Kineococcus sp. NBC_00420: one gene and its partner. Each later gene encodes a partner of the first gene's protein in a complex. Links are inferred from orthologs where the notes say so. Each region holds a gene or a part of one and is shown in the gene's direction. Other genes may lie near its edges. The genes, in order: pcrA and uvrB.

Region 1 (9,504 bases):
CCCTGCGGGACGAACCCCGCGAACACCGCGAACATGATCGCCGCGGCGGCCACCACGACGGGTGCCGCCTGCCGGAACCCGGTGCGGACGGCCTGCACGGGATCGGCGCCGTGGGCGTGCGCCTCGTGCATCCGGGAGACCAGGAACACCTGGTAGTCCATCGCGAGGCCGAAGAGGATCCCGACGACGATGATCGGCGCGAGGCTCAGCAGGGGGCCGGTGCTCTCGGCCCGCACGATCTGCTTCAGCCAGCCCCACTGGAACACCGCGGTCGTCGCGCCGAGCGCGGCGCCGATGGTCAGGAGGAACCCCAGGACCCCGACGACGGGCACCAGGATCGAGCGGAAGACCAGCACCAGCAGGACGAACGCGAGCCCGACGACCAGCACGAGGTACACCGGCAGTGCGTCGGACAGCGTGCTGGAGACGTCGACGCTCACCGCGGTCTGGCCGGTGACGTAGGCGGTGGTTCCCGAGGGGTCCCCGGCGATGAGGTCGCGCATCCGGTGCACGAGGTCGGTGGTGGCCGTGTCGTCCGGGGCGGTGGTGGGGACGACGGTGACGAGGGCGGCGCTCCCGTCCCGGTTCGGGGTGGGCGGTGCGGCGAAGGCGACTCCCGGCAGCGCGCGGAGTTCCGTGCTCAGCGCGGTCGCGCGGTCGACCACGCCGGCTCCCTCCCCGTCGCCGTGGACGAGGACGACGATCGGTCCGCTGACCCCCGCGCCGAAGCGGTCGGAGAGGATCTGCTGCGCCTTCGCCTGGGTGCTGCCGTCGGGCCACGCGGTGCTCAACGTGGTCTGCATCGAGGTGACCGGGATCGCGACGACCCCGAGGGCCACGACGGCCAGCACCAGGCTGACCCAGCGCCGGGTCGTCACGGTCCGACCCCACGTCGCGAACAGCCCCGTGCGTTCGGTGCCGTCCGGGACGTGCGGTGGCGCCACGTGGCGGCCGCCGCTGTGCTCGAGGGCCTTGCGGGCCGAGCGCGGCAGCGCCCGCAGCCCGACGAACCCGAGCGCCGCGGGGACGAGGGTGAGGGCGATGAGCACCGCGACGACGACCGTCGCGGCGGCGGCGATCCCCATCTCGGTGAGGAACGGGATGCCGGCCACGGCGAGACCGGCGAGCGCGATGACCACGGTCACCCCGGCGGTCAGGACCGCCGACCCCGCGGTCCCCACGGCCAGCGGGACGGCCTCGGCCACGCTGCGCCCGTCGAGGAGTTCCTGCCGGAAGCGGGTGACGATGAACAGCGCGTAGTCGATGCCGACGGCGAGGCCCAGCATGATCGCGAGGATCGGCGTCGTGGACTGCAGGTCGACGAAACCCGTGAGGGTGGTGATCCCGAGCGCGCCGATCCCGACGCCGACGACGGCCGTCAGCAGGTTCATCCCCGCGGCGACGAGCGAGCCGTAGGTGATGGCGAGGACGACGAGCGCGACGACGACACCGATGACCTCGGCGGGTCCGCCGAGTTCGGAGACCCCCTGCGTGACCTCGCCCGTCACCTCCGCGTCCAGGCCCGCGGCCCGGGCGTGCGCGACGGCGGCGAGCAGTTCCTCGCGTTCGGACGCGGTGACCTCCGACGCCTGCACCGGGTAGCTGACCGTGCTGTAGGCGGCGCGCAGGTCGGGGGAGACGACGGGGTTCGCGGCGTCGAGCGGGTTGCTCGCGCCCGCGACCCCGTCGAGGCCGTTGAGCTCCTGGATGGCGGCGAGGACCTTCGCCGAGTTCTCCGCCGAGGTGATCTGCTGACCCTCGGGCACCTCGAAGACGACCTGGGCCGATCCGCCGTTCGCGGTGTCGCCGAACTCCTCCCCGATGAGGCGCAGCGCGGTCGTCGACTCCTGGCCGGGGATCTCGAAGGAGTTCACCGTCTTCCCCGACAGGGTGGCGGCGCCGACCCCGGTCAGGGCGAGGAGCAGGACCCAGACGGCCACGACGAGGCCGCGGCGGCGGAACGCGCCGGCTCCGAGGCGGTGCAGGAAGGTCGCCATCTCAGTTCTCCTCGGCGGTGTGCCCGAGCGCGGCGAGCGCAGCGGTGATCAGGTGGGGGCGGACGGTCGCGGCGTCGAGGTCGCGGAAGGCGAGCGAGGTGACGGCGAGCCCGCTGACGGCGGTGGTGATCCGCACGCCGCGGTCCAGGACGGCGGCGCTGGGCGGTTGCTCGCTCTTGACGATCTCCGTGCCGAAGGAGCGGAACAGCACCTCGCCGAGGTGGTCCAACCGGTCGGAGGACAGCGCCCCCTGGCTGATCGTCGTCAGCATGAAGGAGACGAGCCCGGGACGTCGCTCGGCGAGGGCGACGAGGGCTTCGACCACGGTCCGGTCGCGCCCGGGACCGGTCGGGAGGTCCGTCACCTGGGTGGCGATGCGCTCGAAGTGCCCGACCGTGTGCGCCACGGTCGCCTCCTCCAGCGCCTCCTTGCTCGGGAAGCGGTGCAGCAGACCGGTCTTGGAGTAGCCGACCGCGTCGGCCACCCGCTGCACCGAGGTCTGCTCGATCCCGTGGCGGGCGAACAGCGCCGCCGCCGCCTCGAGGATCTCCTCGTCGATCTGTTCCTTCGTCAACCGGGGCACCCGACCACTGTAGACCGGTGTGGACCGAGTCGGTCGCACAAGGACCGGTTCGGTCCATCGCGGGCGGTGGGTCGTGTCGGAGGTGAGGCCTACCCTTGACCCACGATGAGCACTCTCTTCGACGACCTCCCGCTGGGCCCCTCCTCGAGCGGCGACCCGAACGGCGGCAGGACCGCGCCGACCCCGCGCCGGGGGGCGGACCCGGCTGCCCTGCTCGAGGGGCTGAACCCGCAGCAGCACCAGGCCGTCGTGCACGCGGGGTCTCCGCTGCTGATCGTCGCGGGCGCCGGCTCGGGCAAGACGCGGGTCCTGACCCACCGCATCGCCTACCTGCTCGCCGAGGGCCGTGCCACCGCCGGGCAGGTCCTCGCGATCACCTTCACCAACAAGGCCGCCGCCGAGATGCGCGAACGCGTGGCCGCCCTGGTGGGCGACCAGGTCGGTGTGAACGTGGGGATGGGGTCCCGCAGCATGTGGGTCTCGACCTTCCACTCCGCCTGCGTGCGCATCCTGCGCCGCGAGGCCCAGCACCTGGGGATGCGGACGTCGTTCTCGATCTACGACTCCGCCGACTCCCAGCGGCTCATGGCGATGGTCGGCCGCGAGCTGCAGCTGGACCCGAAGAAGCACGCGCCGCGGGCGATGTCGACGATGGTGTCGAACCTCAAGAACGAGCTCGTCGACGAGGAGACCTTCTTCGACCGGGCGAACTCCGAGAGCGGCAACGAGACCGAACGCGTCCTCGCGAAGGCCTACCGGATGTACCAGCAGCGGCTGCGCCAGGCCAACGCCATGGACTTCGACGACCTGATCATGTCCACGGTGCACCTCCTGCAGGCCTTCCCGGACGTCGCGGAGCACTACCGCCGACGCTTCCGCCACGTGCTGGTCGACGAGTACCAGGACACCAACCACGCGCAGTACATGCTGGTGAAGGAACTCGTCGGCACCGGTGAGGGCCCCGTCCCGCGCGGGGAGCTGACCGTCGTCGGTGACGCGGACCAGTCGATCTACGCCTTCCGCGGCGCGACGATCCGCAACATCGTCGAGTTCGAGCAGGACTACCCGGACGCGACGACGGTGCTGCTGGAGCAGAACTACCGCTCGACGCAGAACATCCTGACCGCGGCCAACGAGGTCATCAAGCTCAACGACGACCGCCGGCCGAAGAACCTCTGGACGGCCTCGGGCGCGGGGGAGCAGATCGTCGGGTACGTCGCCGACGACGAGCACGACGAAGCCGCCTTCGTCGCCGAGGAGGTCGACCGCCTCCACGACGCGGGATCGCTGAAGTACAAGGACGTCGCCGTCTTCTACCGGACGAACGCGCAGTCGCGTTCGCTGGAGGAGGTCTTCATCCGCACCGGGCTGCCCTACAAGGTGGTCGGCGGGACGCGCTTCTACGAGCGCAGGGAGGTCAAGGACGCCGTCGCCTACCTGCGCGTCCTCGACAACCCCGACGACACGGTGAACATGCGCCGCGTCCTCAACACCCCCAAGCGCGGGATCGGCGAACGGGCCGAGGCCGCGATCGTGGTGCTGGCCGAACGCGAGCGGATCGGCTTCAACGCCGCGCTGGACCGCGCCGACGAGGCGATCGGTCTGGTGTCGCGCTCCCTGAACGCGATCCAGGGTTTCGCCCAGCTGATCCACGACCTGCGCACGCTGGCGGAGTCGGGGGCCGCCCCCTCCGTGGTGCTCGAGGCGATCCTGGAGCAGAGCGGTTACCTCGCCGAACTCCGGGCGAGCTCGGACCCGCAGGACGAGTCCCGGGTGGAGAACCTCTCCGAACTCGTCGCGGTGGCCGAGGAGTTCTCCGAGGACAACCCCGAGGGGACCCTCTCGGACTTCCTGGAACGCGTCTCCCTCGTGGCCGACGCCGACCAGATCCCTGCCGGTGCCGAGGACGACGGTGTCGTGACGCTCATGACGCTGCACACGGCGAAGGGGCTGGAGTTCCCCGTCGTGTTCCTCACCGGCATGGAGGACGGGACCTTCCCGCACATGCGCTCCCTCGGGGACCCCGACCAGCTGGCCGAGGAACGTCGCCTCGCCTACGTCGGCCTGACCCGGGCGCGCGAACGGCTCTACCTGTCCCGCTCGGCCGTCCGGAGCGCCTGGGGCGCACCGCAGCAGTACCCGCCGTCACGGTTCCTCGACGAGGTCCCCGCGACGCTGGTCGAGTGGAAGCGTGCGCAGTCGGCGTTCCAGAACGTCGCCTCCCCGAGCGCCGCGTCGCGGATCTCCCAACGCCCGGGGGTGCGTTCCGCCGGCAACCGGCCGGTCATCACCCTGAACCCCGGCGACCGGGTGACGCACGACTCCTTCGGCCTCGGCACCGTCGTGCGCATGGAGGGCGAGGGCGACAAGACCATCGCGCACATCGACTTCCGGTCCGAGGGGACGAAACGGCTGCTGCTCAGGTACGCGCCGGTCGAGAAGCTCTGACCACGGACGCCACCTCGCGGGGACGTTCCAGCGGCAGCAGGTGACCCGCCCCGGGCAACGTCACGAACGTCGCCCGGGGGTAGGCCACCCCGTTCAGCTCCCGCTGGGCGTTCTCGCCCAGGTCACCGTCCGCACCGCCCGCCACGAGGACCGCGGGCAGGTCGAGGACCCCGACCCGCTCGGACCAGTCCTCCCGCGACCCGAACTCCAGCCAGTTCCGCCAGGCCAGCGGGGAGGAGCGGAGCAGGTCGGTGACGGCGCGTTCCGCGGCCGCGAGTTCCAGGGGTCCGCCCACGTTCGTCGCGACGAACTCACTGGCGGCGGCGGCGTCCAGCGGGCCGTCCTGCACCCAGGACAGCATGAGCGCCCGGCGTTCCTCCGCCATCGGCTCGGGGACCGGCGGGGAGCCGGCGAGCAGGAGCACCCCCGAAGGGGGTGGGAGTTCCCCGGCGAGCGCCCGCGCCGCGACGACGGATGCGATCTTCCCGCCCATGCTGTGCCCCAGCAGGATCCAGTCGTCGTCCACCGCCGAGAGCCGCTGCACGACGTGGTCGGCCATCGCCCGTACCGAGGTCCCGAGTTCCACCGGTGCGTCGCCGAAACCCGGCAGGTCGAGCGCGCGGAGCTCGAACTCCGGACCGAGTTCCGCGGCCAGCGCGTCGAAGGCGAGGCGGCTCGACCCGAGGGCGTGCAGACAGACGACAGTGGTGCTCACAGCGCCCATCCTCGGGGCGGAACGGGTGACCGGCGCGTCGGAGCGGCGCTGCGGGCTACTGCCCGAACGTGTACCGCAGGTTCGCGTTGATCAGCTGGTTCACCCGGCGACGCAGGTGCCCCAGCGACGACGGCTCGGGGAGCTGGTCCTCGACCAGCAGGGTCCACCGCAGGTCCGTCCCCTGGTGAGCCGCGTCCCACGGCAGCTCGAAGCGGAGCCGCGCGTCGGGTCGGACGGGCCACAGCGACGACCACACGAGGAGGTGGGGCGCGTCGACGGTCAGGACCTCGGGTCGCTGCTCGTCGTGGAGCAGCTCCAGCCAGGGGCGGTGCGGGTCGCGGTCCGGAGCGAGCAGCGCCTCGCAGACGACGTGCGGGGGCGCGGGCTGGTTCCTGCGGCGGGATCCGGCCTCGAGCACCCTCCTAGCTGGGGTGGGTGCGCCGGAGGGCATCGTGTCGCAGCGCCGCGTGCACGCCCCACGTCTCGTTCGCGACCTGGGTGATGCGCAGGTCCACGCAGGCGCTGAGCAGGGCGAACGTCGTCGACCGGTCGAGGTCGAGTTCCGCGGCGACCCACGTCACCATGTCGTCGAGCGCCGCGTCCGTCGCGGCGTTGAGGTCCGCGTCGAAGCCGAAGGTCAGCCGCTCGGTCGGGGTCGTGGCGTGCACGGAGGGTAGGGCGGGCACCGCGACGACGGAGACCGTGAGGTCGGTGGTCGTGCCGCACTCCACGGCCGTCCCGCAGACCTCGCCGTCGCCCTGGGCCGCGTGCCCGTCGCCGAGGCAGAGCAACGCGCCGGGGACGTGGACGGGCAGGAACAACGTCGAGCCGGCGACGAGGGAGCGGCAGTCGATGTTGCCGCCGTGCCCGGGGCGCGGCGGGGTCGTCGAGTGCTGGCCCGGTTCGGCCGGGGTCGTGCCGATGACGCCGAGGAAGGGGGCGGTGTCCACCGTGAACCCCAGCTGGTTCGTCGCCGTGCGCGCGTCGTCGTCGATGTCCCACAACAGGTCCGCGCGCTCCGTGATGCCCAGGCGCACGTTCAGCGGGCTGTCCACCGCGCCGGCGGACGTCCACCCCCACCCCGACGTGGTGATCGAGTGCAGGGTGACGGCCAGGACGTCCCCCGGGCGCGCACCCCGCACGGAGACCGGCCCGACGAGGCAGTGCCCGCGGGCGCCCTCGAGGCGACGGGGCGTGGGGGCCCCGGGGTGTTCCGGTCGCCGGAGGTAGCCGCAGGCGTCGAGCGCCTCGACGGTGAAGCGTTCGCCGTCGTCGACGACGAGCGCCGGTTCGAGGGCGGGGTCGAAGACGTCGGTCGGGGTAGCGTCCACGCATGGATCTTCCCCCCGAACTGCTCGTCCTGCTCCGTGAACGCGCCACCTGCTACCTCGCGACGACGATGCCCGACGGCTCGCCCCAGCTCACCCAGACCTGGGTCGACACGGACGGGACGAACATCGTCATCAACACCGTGCAGGGCTTCCAGAAGCTGCGCAACGTCGAGCGGGACGGCCGGGTCGCGGTCACCGTGGCCGATCCGGCGAACCCGAGTCGCTACTTCTTCGTGCGCGGCCACGTCGTGGCGTCGACCACGGAGGGAGGAGTGGAGAGCATCGAGGCGCTGTCGCAGAAGTACCTGGGCGCCCCCTACCCGTGGTTCGGGGGCCGCGACCAGGTGCGCGTCGTCCTGACGATCGCCGCCGACCGGATCCACGCCGTCGGCTGACGCGTCGTCCTCGTCGGGACGGGCGGCCCGGCTCAGGCGGTGGTCGTCCGGATCCCCGCCAGGACCGGTCGCGCGCGGAACCGTTCGAGCACCACCTCGACCCGGTCGGCGAGCACGTCCGGGACGTCGAGGATCCGCAGGTGACCGACGACACCGGCGCCGCCCCGCCACACGACCTGCCCGGACAGCGACAGTTCCACCGTGAACCCCTCGATGCGCTGACCGTGGTCGAGGTCCTCGGCGAGGTCCACCGAACGCAGCCGCAGCGGGGCGGCGAAGGTCAGCGTGGTCCGGGGCCTCCCGTCGGCGTCGGAGGTCGAGACCACGGCCTCACCGGAACGGTCGGCGGCCCGGTGGGCGCGGATGAGCTCACCCAGCCCGTGCAGGGACGCCACGTCGGGGACCGCCAGCACGCCGTCGGCGCGCGGGGGGACGTTGAGCAGGAAACCCGCGTTCCCGCCGACCGCGGCCCGCCACAGGTCGAACAGTTCCGCCGCGCCGCGCACCTGCCCGTCCTCGCTCGGGTGGTGGAACCAGCCGGGCCGGATGGAGGTGTTCACCTCGGCGGGGTACCAGACGCACTCACCGGCGTAACCCTCCAACGCGGCGCGGCTGCCGAGGTCGACCTCGTCGGAGCGGACCGCCCGGGAGAACCCGCCGTCGTCGGCCCGCTGCGAGCGGGACGCGACCCGTTCGGCGTCGCGGAGTTCGTGGGGGACGACGCTCCACTCGTCCGGACGGGTCTGCCCGGCCTCGTTCCCGCACCAGCGGACGTCGGGACCGCAGACGCTGATGACCGCGTCCGGTTGCAGGGCACGGATCACCCGGTGGTAGCGGTCCCAGTCGTAGGACTGCCTCCGTCCGTCCGGACCCTCGCCGTCGGCGCCGTCGAGCCAGACGCAGAACACCTCGCCGTAGCCGGTGAGCAGTTCCGTGAGCTGGGCGACGAAGTAGTCGTCGTAGTCGGTGCCCGTGCCGTACCGGGCGTCGGTGCGGTCCCACGGGGAGAGGTAGACGCCGAACGCCAGACCGTGCGCGGCGCACGCGGAGGCGACCTCGGCGACCAGATCACCACCACCCCTGCGCCACGGGCTGGCGGCGACGGAGTGGGCGGTGTGGGCGCTGGGCCACAGGCAGAACCCGTCGTGGTGCTTGGCCGTCAGGACCACCCCGCGCATCCCGGCGGCCGCCATCGCCGTGACCCAGCCGTCCGCGTCGACGTGGGCGGGGTCGAACAGCGCCGGATCCTCGTGGCCGAGCCCCCACTCGCGGTCGGTCACGGTGTTCATGCCGAAGTGGACGAAGCCGTAGAACTCCAGTTCCTGCCAGCGCCGCTGCCGGGCGGAGGGACGGACGCCGGCGAGGTAGCGCAGGTCGAGGCTCATCCTGTCCGCCGCCGGGGTCGGGCGGGGCGGACGGCGTGGTCCTCGGGGATGTGGTGGGTCAGCGCCCGGGCGGCGCTCGCCCGGTCGTAGGTGAGTTGCGCGACCCGCACGTAGAGGCAGTCGATGACGAACAACTGGGCGTGCCGGGCCGCGAAGGGACCCTCGCGGAAGGTCGTCCCGCCCGGTGCGACGGTGAGCACCACGTCGGCGGAGCGGGCCAGGGGGGACCCGGGTTCACCGGTGACGGCGATCGTGGTGGCCCCGCGCCGGGCGGCCAGGGCGGCGGGTTCCACGACCTCCCGGGTGGCGCCGGACACCGAGACGGCGATGACGACGTCGGCCGGGGTGAGCAGCGCCGCCGACGTGGTCGCCGCGTGGACCTCGGTCCAGTTCCGCACCGGAACGCCGATGCCGAACAACCGCGAGTCCGTCTCCGCGGCCATCGCCGCGCTACCGCCCACGCCGTACACGTCGACGCGACGTGCCCGGGCCACGGCCTGCGCCGCCCGTTCCAGCGCGACCAGGTCGAGGCGGCGGGCGGTGTCCTGCAGGCTGCGGACGTCCGCGGCCGCGACGACCGCGACGACCCGTTCGAGGTCGTCGTGGGGGAGGATGTCCGGCCCCACCTCGGCGCCGCCCCAGACGGGGTC
Region 2 (9,476 bases), 1.4 Mb from region 1 along the record:
ACAACAACGCGCAGTTCTTCTGGGACGGTGCGATCGACACCCTGCAGCCCTTCATCGACAAGGGTCAGATCGTCGTCAAGTCGAAGCAGTCGAAGATCGACCAGGCCGCCATCCTCCGTTGGCAGCAGGAGGTCGCGCAGCAGCGCATGGAGAACCTCCTGACCTCCGCCTACAACGACGGCAGCAAGGTCGACGGCGTCCTCTCGCCCTACGACGGCATCTCCCGCGGCATCATCACCGCGCTGCAGAACGCCGGCTACGGCAGCGGCGACAAGAAGATGCCGGTCATCACCGGTCAGGACGCCGAGATCGCCTCCGTCAAGCTCATCAACGACGGCGTGCAGTACTCGACCATCTTCAAGGACACCCGCAAGCTCGCCGACGAGGCCGTCACCGCCGCCGGCGACATCCTCGCCGGCAAGGAGCCCACGGCGAACGACACCAAGACGTACGACAACGGCGTCAAGGTCGTCCCGGCCTTCCTGCTCGAGTCCCAGGTCGTCACCAAGGACAACGTGAAGACCGCCCTGGTCGACACCAAGTACTACACCCAGGCCGAGGTCGACGCCGGCAAGGCCAGCTGACCCACCACGTGAACCTCCCGCCCCGGCCCGGTCTCCGCGGCCGGGGCGGGATCCGTGGTGCTCCAGCACGAAAACCCCCATCCAGAACGAGGGACGACGGTTCACCGATGACCGACACAACCCAGGCGTCGACTTCAGCGACGCGGCCCACCATCCTGGAGATGCGTTCCATCACCAAGACCTTCCCCGGGGTCAAGGCGCTGTCCGACGTCTCCCTGTCGGTCCGTCGCGGTGAGGTGCACGCCATCTGCGGCGAGAACGGCGCCGGGAAGTCGACGCTGATGAAGGTCCTCTCCGGGGTCTACCCCTACGGGACCTACGAGGGCGAGATCCACTTCGACGGCAAGCTCTCGCAGTTCTCGGGGATCGCCGACAGCGAGAAGACCGGCATCGCGATCATCCACCAGGAGCTCGCGCTGGTGCCCTACCTGTCGGTCGCCGAGAACATGTTCCTCGGCAACGAGATCAAGGGCCGCGGCGGTCTCATCGACTGGAACCGCACGAACGGCGAGGCGTCGAAGCTGCTGGCTCGCGTCGGGCTCGACGAGAACCCGACGACGCCGATCGGGCAGCTCGGCGTCGGCAAGCAGCAGCTGGTCGAGATCGCCAAGGCCATCAGCAAGGACGTCCGCCTGCTGATCCTGGACGAGCCGACCGCGGCGCTCAACGACAACGACTCCGCCCACCTCCTCGACCTGCTGCGCCAGCTGCGGGAGGAGGGGATGACCTGCATCATGATCTCGCACAAGCTGAACGAGATCGAGGCCATCTCGGACTCGGTGACGATCATCCGCGACGGTCGCACCATCGAGACCCTCGACATGCGCGCCGACGCCGTCACCGAGGACCGCATCATCCGCGGGATGGTCGGCCGTGACCTCGACAGCCGTTACCCCGAGCGCGAGTCGAACCCGGGCGAGGAGGTCCTCCGCATCGAGGACTGGACCGTCGGGCACCCCGTGCAGGACCGGTTGGTCGTCGACCACGCGAGCCTGAACGTGCGGGCCGGCGAGGTCGTGGGGATCGCCGGGCTGATGGGCGCCGGGCGCACCGAACTCGCGATGAGCGTCTTCGGTCGCAGCTACGGCCGCTACCTCGGTGGGCAGCTGTTCCACCGCGGCAAGCCCTTCCAGACCCGCAACGTCGGCGAGGCGATCAAGCACGGGCTCGCCTACGCCACCGAGGACCGCAAGAAGTACGGCCTCAACCTCATCGACGACATCAAGCGCAACGTCTCCGCGGCGGCCCTCGACAAACTCGCCACCGGCGGTTTCGTCGACGCCAACGAGGAGATCAAGGTCGCCGAGGACAGCAAGCGGAGCATGAACATCAAGGCTCCGACGGTGACGGCCCTGACCGGGAAGCTCTCCGGCGGGAACCAGCAGAAGGTCGTCCTGTCGAAGTGGATCTACTCCGACCCCGACGTGCTGATCCTCGACGAACCCACGCGCGGCATCGACGTCGGCGCGAAGTACGAGATCTACACGATCATCAACCGGCTGGTGGCCGCAGGCAAGGCCGTCATCGTCATCTCGTCCGAACTGCCCGAACTGCTGGGCATCTGCGACCGCATCTACACCCTCTCGGCCGGCCGGATCACCGGTGAGGTGCCGATCGCCGAGGCATCGCAGGAGAGCCTGATGGTCCTCATGACGAAGGACCGCTCGCTCACCACCACCCCCACCCCTCAGGAGCACACCGCATGAGCGGCACCAGCACGGTCAAGAAGGCGACGCCGCCGCCGGCGCCGAAGACCGGTTCGGCCAACCCCCTCGTCGCCATCACGGCGAACCTGCGCGAGAGCGGCATCTACATCGCGTTCGTCGTGGTCGTGGCGCTGTTCTGGCTGATCACCGACAACCACCTGTCGCTCAGCCCGGGCAACATCACCAACATCATCCTGCAGTACTCCTACGTCCTGGTGCTGGCCATCGGGATGGTCATCGTCATCGTCGCCGGCCACATCGACCTCTCGGTCGGGTCTGTCGTCGCCCTCACGGGGGCGGTCTCGGCGAAACTGGTGATCGGTGACGGTCACGCGTGGTGGGTCGGCATCCTCGCCGCCCTCGGGGTCGGGATCCTCATCGGTGCCTGGCAGGGTTTCTGGGTCGCCTTCGTCGGCATCCCCGCCTTCATCGTCACGCTGGCCGGGATGCTGCTGTTCCGCGGTTTCACGCTGTTCGTGCTGGACAACGTCTCGCTCTCGCCCTTCCCCGAGCAGTACGGCAAGGTCGCGACCGGGTTCATCAACGGTCTGTTCGGCGGGTACGGCTACGACGCGTTCACCCTCTTCATCGGGGTCGTCGCGGTCGTCGCCTTCGCCGTGGGTCAGTTCCGCACCCGGTTGGCCAAGGTCCGCTACCAGCAGGTCGTCGAGGCGCTCCCGCTGTTCGTGCTGCGCATCGTCCTGGTGGCGCTCGTGGTCATGGCCATCGCGTGGAAGCTCGCGCACAGCCGTGGTCTGCCGATCGTCCTCATCATCCTGGCCGTCCTGATCCTGGCCTACTCCGTGATCATGAAGAGCACGGTGTTCGGTCGTCAGGTGTACGCCATCGGCGGGAACCTCGCTGCGGCGCAGCTGTCCGGCGTGAACGTCCGTCGGGTGAACTTCTGGATCTTCGTCAACATGGGCTTCCTGGCCGCGGTCGCGGGGGTCATCTTCTCCTCGCGGTCCAACGGAGCCCAGCCGAGCGCCGGCGTCGGCTTCGAGCTCGACGCGATCGCCGCGGCCTTCATCGGCGGCGCGGCCGTCACCGGCGGCATCGGCAAGATCCAGGGCGCCATGATCGGTGGTCTGCTCGTCGGCGTGATCTCCAACGGCATGCAGCTGCTGGGCCTCGACCAGTCCCTGCAGTCGGTCATCAAGGGCCTCGTGCTGCTCCTCGCTGTCGCGTTCGACGTCTACAACAAGCGTCGCGGTGGGGTGCGCTGACCCGCCACCCCCACGACGAAGGGCCCGACCGCAGCGATGCGGTCGGGCCCTTCGCCGTTCCCCGGCGGTACCGGGTCAGCGACGCGACAACCGGCGCCACAGGCTGTCCCGGCGCCGGTAGTGCGGGCAGTCGCACTCGCTGCAGTCGCTCCCGCGCCGGTAGTGCTGGTGGTGGACCGCGGGGTGCCCGCAGACGCAGAGGCGTTCGGGCTGTCCGCTCATCGCTTCCTCCGGCACTCGGGGTTCCAGACTAGGTGATCCGTTAGGGTCCGACCGTGCTGAGAGTGGGCCTCACCGGGGGCATCGGGGCGGGCAAGTCGACCGGGTCGCGGTCGCTGGCGGCCCTGGGTGCCGTCATCGTCGACGCCGACCTGCTGGCCCGGGAGGTCGTCGCCCCCGGAACACCGGGTCTGGCCTCGATCGTCGAGCACTTCGGGACCGGGGTCCTGGGGGCGGAGGGTGACCTCGACCGTCCGTCGTTGGGGCGCATCGTGTTCCAGGACGCGCAGGCCCGGACGGTGCTGAACGGCATCGTGCACCCGTTGGTCGCGGCCCGGCGGGCCGAGCTGGCCGCCGCCGCGCCGACCGACGCGATCGTCGTCGAGGACGTCCCGCTCCTCGTGGAGACCGGTGCGGCGCCCGGTTTCCCGCTGGTCGTCGTCGTCGAGGCGGACGCGCCGGAGCGGCTGCGCCGGCTCGTCGAGGACCGCGGGATGAGTCCGGAGGACGCCCGCGCCCGGCTCGCGGCCCAGGCGAGCGACGACGAGCGCCGGGCCGTCGCCGACGTCCTGCTGGCGAACCCGCGCCGCCCCGCGGGAGCACCGGACCCCCTCGCGGGGCTCGTCGAGACCCTCTGGCGGGAGCGGCTGCTCCCCTTCGAGGCCGACCTCCGCGCCCGCCGGTCCGCCGCCCGCGGGCCGGTGGCGCTCGTGGACCCCGACCCGGGCTGGGCGGCCGCCGGCGCGCGCACCTGCGCGCGGGTGTCCCGGGTGGCGGGGGCGCGGGCCCTCGACGTGCAGCACACCGGCTCCACCGCCGTCCCCGGGCTGGTGGCGAAGGACGTGATCGACGTGCAGGTCGTGGTGGCCGACCTCGAGACGGCGGCCGCGGTGGCCGAGGACCTGCTCGCCGTCGGGCTGGTCCGCGAGCCCGGGCGCTGGTGGGACCGGTTGCCCGGCGGGGGCGAGGTGGACAAGGCCCTGGCCTCCAACGCCGATCCCGGCCGGGCCGTCAACTGCCACGTCCGCCCGGTCTCCTCGCCCGCCGTCGCGCACGCGCTGGCCTTCCGGGACGCGCTCCGGGCCGACGCCGGGCTGCGCGAGCGCTACGTCGCGCTCAAACGGGCCCTCGCAGCGTCCACCGGCGACACCGAGGCCTACGCCGCCGGCAAGTCCGCCTTCGTCGACGAGGTGCTCGCGCAGCGCTGAGGGGCTCGTGTCGGAGGTCCCGCCTAGGCTTCCCCCCATGCGGCCGACGACAGACATCGAGCGCCGGGTGGCGCCCTTCGAGGTGGTCTCCGAGTTCTCACCCTCGGGCGACCAGCCCGCGGCCATCGCGGAGCTCGCGAAGCGGGTGAACGCGGGGGAGCAGGACGTCGTGCTCCTCGGCGCGACGGGTACCGGCAAGTCGGCGACGACGGCCTGGCTCATCGAGCAGGTCCAGCGGCCCACCCTGGTGATGGCCCCCAACAAGACCCTCGCGGCGCAGCTGGCCAACGAGTTCCGCGAACTCCTGCCCAACAACGCGGTCGAGTACTTCGTCTCCTACTACGACTACTACCAGCCCGAGGCCTACGTCCCGCAGTCGGACACCTACATCGAGAAGGACTCCTCGGTCAACGACGAGGTCGAACGGCTGCGGCACTCGGCCACCAACTCGCTGCTGACGCGGCGCGACGTCATCGTCGTGGCGTCGGTGTCGTGCATCTACGGGCTGGGTACCCCGCAGGAGTACGTCGACCGCATGGTCCCGCTCAAGGTCGGCGACACCATCGAGCGCGACGACCTGCTGCGCAAGTTCATCGTTGAGCAGTACACCCGCAACGACCTCGCCTTCACCCGGGGCACCTTCCGCGTCCGCGGGGACACCGTGGAGATCATCCCGGTGTACGAGGAGCACGCGATCCGCATCGAGTTCTTCGGCGACGAGATCGACAAGCTCTACACGCTGAACCCCCTCAACGGGGAGGTCCTGCGCGAGGAGGAGCACGTCTACATCTTCCCCGCCTCGCACTACGTGGCCGGTCCCGAACGGCTGGAACGCGCCATCGGGACGATCGAGGCCGAACTCACCGAACGCCTCGCCGAACTCGAGCAGCAGGGCAAGCTGCTCGAGGCGCAGCGGCTGCGCATGCGCACCACCTACGACATCGAGATGCTGCGCCAGGTCGGTTCCTGCTCCGGGGTGGAGAACTACTCCCGCCACTTCGACAACCGGGCCCCCGGGTCGGCGTCGAACACCCTGCTGGACTACTTCCCCGAGGACTTCCTCCTCGTCATCGACGAGTCGCACGTCACCGTCCCCCAGATCGGGGGGATGTTCGAGGGGGACATGTCCCGCAAGCGGACCCTCGTCGACTTCGGGTTCCGCCTGCCCAGCGCCATGGACAACCGGCCGTTGCGCTGGGAGGAGTTCCTCGAGCGCACCGGGCAGACGGTCTACCTCTCGGCCACCCCGGGGCAGTACGAACTCTCCCGCGGGAAGGGCGTCGTCGAGCAGATCATCCGCCCGACGGGACTCATCGACCCGCAGGTCGTGGTCAAACCCACCAAGGGCCAGATCGACGACCTGCTGCACGAGATCCGGCTGCGCACCGACAAGGACGAGCGCGTCCTGGTGACGACGCTGACGAAGAAGATGGCCGAGGACCTCACCGACTACTTCCTCGACCAGGGCGTCCGGGTCCGCTACCTGCACTCCGACATCGACACCCTGCGCCGGGTGGAACTGCTGCGGGAGCTGCGTCAGGGCGAGTACGACGTCCTCGTCGGGATCAACCTGCTGCGCGAGGGCCTCGACCTGCCCGAGGTGTCCCTGGTGGCGATCCTCGACGCCGACAAGGAGGGGTTCCTCCGCTCGGCCACCTCGCTGATCCAGACGATCGGGCGCGCCGCCCGCAACGTGTCGGGCGAGGTCCACATGTACGCCGACCGCATCACCGCCTCGATGGAGCAGGCGATCGAGGAGACGAACCGGCGCCGCGAGAAGCAGGTCGCCTACAACCTCGAGCGTGGGGTCGACCCGCAGCCGCTGCGCAAGCGCATCGCCGACATCACCGACCTCATCGCCCGCGAGGACGCCGACACCGCCGACCTCCTCGCCGCTGCGAGCCAGGGCGGCAGCGGACGGTCGCAGTCGCGGGGGAAGGCCCCGACCCCGGCGAAGGGCAAGGGCCGCAAGACCGCGCAGGGCGAGACGGCGGCCCCGCGCCCGGGCATGGCCCAGGCCGACCTCGCCCAGCTCATCCAGGAACTCTCCGACCAGATGCACGGTGCCGCCGCGGAACTGCAGTTCGAGCTCGCGGCCCGGCTGCGGGACGAGGTCGGGGACCTGAAGAAGGAACTGCGGGGGATGCAGGCGGCTCAGGGCGCCTGACCCTGGTCCTTCGTGAGGTGCAGCAGGAGGTTCTCCGGCTTCGGGCCGCCGGTGCGGATCAGCGCGTACCGGCGGGTCCCCCCGCGCCCGTGCAGGGCGAAGAGGGTGCGGCGCCCGGTGCGGTCCAGCAGTTCCCACCAGCCGGTGTCGGCGATGGCCTTGTCCTCGTCGGTGTAGGTGAGGTGGGCCAGGTCGTGGTCGGGAACGGCGATCGCCAGCCGGTCGGCGGCCGGCGACGTCGGCAGCCCCTTCGGCAGCGCCCACGAGCGCAGCACCCCGTCCTCCTCCAGGCGGAGGTCGTGGTGGCGACGGGGTCTGCGGTGCTCGTGCAGGACGAAGGCCGGCCGCCGCGTCACCTCCTGCGCCACCTCGAGCGCCGCGTCAGGACGCGCCGGGCAGGCCCGGGACGGGGGAGACGCTGCCGGTCTCGGTGAGGTGGGCCATCAGCGTCTCGCCGATCCCGCGCAACTGCTCGAGCTGGGTCGGGGAGAGCTGGTCGAAGAGATCACGCCGCACGGTCTCCACGTGGCCCGGAGCGGCCTGGGCGAGGGCGGCGAAACCCTCGTCGGTGAGGACGGCGAGGTATCCCCGGCCGTCGGTGGGGCAGGCTTCGCGACGGACCCAGCCCCGTTCCTCCATCCGGGCCACGGCGTGCGAGACGCGGCTGCGGGAGGACAACGAGGACTCCGCGAGCTCGCTCATGCGCAGCGAGCGGTCCGGGGCCTCCGAGAGGCGCACGAGCATCTCGTAGTACGTGAGGACGATCCCGGAGTCCTGCTGCAGCTGCCGGTCGAAGCGGTCCAGCAGCAGCTGCATGGTCGACAGGAACGTCCGCCAGGTCACCTGCTCGTCGTCGTCCAGCCACCGGGTGCCCTCGCCCGCCACCGGGCCCGGTTCGGCGTCCTGCGACGCGGTGGTGCTCTGGACCTCGATCAGCGTGCCGGATGGTGCCATGTCCCCAGCTTATGCAGCGCTTTCAACTACCGCGTCCGCCGATCGGTTGACCCCGAGGTGGGCGTTCGGCACGGACCGGGTCCCCGAACGCCGTCCGAACACCGCGGAGGCTCGTGTCGGAGGTGACGCCTAGGGTTGCCCCGTGGCCACTCGCTCTCCCTCTTCCAGCCCTCGTTCTCCGGGTACCCGCGCGAAGACCGCCGCCAGCGCGGCGACACGATCGGTGACCTCCGCCCGGGTGGCCAACGACCGTCTCGTCGTGCGCGGTGCCCGTGAGCACAACCTGAAGAACGTCTCCGTCGACCTGCCCCGGGACAGCCTCGTCGTCTTCACGGGCCTCTCGGGTTCGGGCAAGTCCTCGTTGGCCTTCGACACGATCTTCGCCGAGGGACAGCGCCGCTACGTCGAGTCGCTCTCGGCCTACGCCCGCCAGTTCCTGGGCCAGATGGACAAGCCCGACGTCGACTTCATCGAGGGGCTCTCCCCGGCCGTCTCGATCGACCAGAAGTCGACCTCGCGCAACCCCCGCTCCACCGTCGGCACGATCACCGAGGTCTACGACTACCTCCGTCTGCTCTACGCCCGCGCCGGACGTCCGCACTGCCCCGTCTGCGGGGAGCCGATCGGACGCCAGACCCCGCAGCAGATCGTCGACCAGCTGCTGGAGATGGCCGAGGGCACCCGCTTCCAGGTCCTCGCCCCGATGGTGCGCGACCGCAAGGGCGAGTACGCCGACCTCTTCCGCGAGCTGCAGACCAAGGGCTTCGCCCGCGCCCGCGTCGACGGCGAGGTCGTGGCCCTCGACAACCCGCCGACGCTGCAGAAGAAGCTCAAGCACACCATCGAGGTCATCGTCGACCGCCTCGTCCTCAAGGACGGGGTGAAGCGGCGCCTCACCGACTCCGTCGAGACGGCCCTCGTCCTCTCCGCCGGACTGCTGGTCGTGGACCTCGTCGACGTCGAGGGCCCCGAGGGGGAGCGTCGCTTCTCCGAGAAGATGGCCTGCCCCAACGAGCACCCGCTGGACATCGACGACATCGAACCGCGGAGCTTCTCCTTCAACGCCCCCTTCGGCGCCTGCCCGGAGTGCACCGGCATCGGCACCCAGCTCGAGGTCGACCCCGAGCTCGTCGTCCCCGACGAGGACCTCTCGCTCAACGAGGGCGCCATCGCGCCCTGGGCCAGCAGTTCCGCCGACTACTTCCAGCGGCTCATGACGGCGCTCGCGGCCGACCTCACCTTCTCGATGGACGTCCCGTGGCGGGCCCTGCCCAAGCGCGCCAAGGACGCGTTGCTGCGCGGCAAGGACCACGAGGTCCACGTCCGCTACAAGAACCGCTGGGGGCGCGAACGCTCGTACTCCACCGGCTTCGAGGGCGTCGTCGACTTCATCAAGCGCCGCCACGGCGAGA

Evidence for each region.
Region 2: the proteins of pcrA (region 1) and uvrB are in contact, whole or in part, in a crystal structure (PDB 7EGT), measured with the Thermus thermophilus proteins. The link is inferred for Kineococcus sp. NBC_00420 from one-to-one orthologs. Residues at the interface, in WP_096412145.1 of Thermus thermophilus: His654, Arg656, Phe657, Gln666, Asp668, Glu669, Lys680, Arg681, Leu682, Ser683, Lys685, Tyr686, Ala687; in WP_096411307.1 of Thermus thermophilus: Glu23, Leu25, Arg26, Asp27, Gly28, Glu29, Arg30, Phe31, Arg55, Glu326, Asp327, Phe328, Glu379, Ser382, Gln383, His398, Gly400, Arg401.

What each region holds. Positions count from the first base shown.
Region 1 is NZ_CP107930.1:3,784,324-3,793,827, forward strand. What follows is about bases 2,357-5,356. They hold pcrA (DNA helicase PcrA), read left to right. Parts: upstream 2,357-2,685; coding sequence 2,686-5,028; downstream 5,029-5,356. Other genes in these bases: OG218_RS18710 (TetR/AcrR family transcriptional regulator), read right to left, coding at 2,357-2,580; OG218_RS18720 (alpha/beta fold hydrolase), read right to left, coding at 5,000-5,356. Outside these bases: OG218_RS18705 (MMPL family transporter), read right to left, coding at 1-1,997; more of OG218_RS18710, read right to left, coding at 1,999-2,356; more of OG218_RS18720, read right to left, coding at 5,357-5,743; OG218_RS18725 (hypothetical protein), read right to left, coding at 5,799-6,161; OG218_RS18730 (acetamidase/formamidase family protein), read right to left, coding at 6,166-7,074; OG218_RS18735 (PPOX class F420-dependent oxidoreductase), read left to right, coding at 7,077-7,469; OG218_RS18740 (alpha-L-fucosidase), read right to left, coding at 7,502-8,854; OG218_RS18745 (MurR/RpiR family transcriptional regulator), read right to left, coding at 8,851-9,504. UniProt on the Escherichia coli protein: A helicase with DNA-dependent ATPase activity. Unwinds DNA duplexes with 3'-5' polarity. Translocates on single-stranded DNA with 3'-5' polarity. Initiates unwinding more efficiently from a nicked substrate than double-stranded DNA.
Region 2 is NZ_CP107930.1:5,168,412-5,177,887, forward strand. The notes cover bases 4,574-7,545. They hold uvrB (excinuclease ABC subunit UvrB), read left to right. Parts: upstream 4,574-4,980; coding sequence 4,981-7,110; downstream 7,111-7,545. Other genes in these bases: coaE (dephospho-CoA kinase), read left to right, coding at 4,574-4,943; OG218_RS25270 (DNA polymerase ligase N-terminal domain-containing protein), read right to left, coding at 7,098-7,466; OG218_RS25275 (MarR family winged helix-turn-helix transcriptional regulator), read right to left, coding at 7,492-7,545. Outside these bases: chvE (multiple monosaccharide ABC transporter substrate-binding protein), read left to right, coding at 1-584; mmsA (multiple monosaccharide ABC transporter ATP-binding protein), read left to right, coding at 692-2,290; mmsB (multiple monosaccharide ABC transporter permease), read left to right, coding at 2,287-3,516; OG218_RS25255 (hypothetical protein), read right to left, coding at 3,592-3,738; more of coaE, read left to right, coding at 3,792-4,573; more of OG218_RS25275, read right to left, coding at 7,546-8,064; excinuclease ABC subunit UvrA, read left to right, coding at 8,288-9,476. UniProt on the Escherichia coli protein: The UvrABC repair system catalyzes the recognition and processing of DNA lesions. A damage recognition complex composed of 2 UvrA and 2 UvrB subunits scans DNA for abnormalities.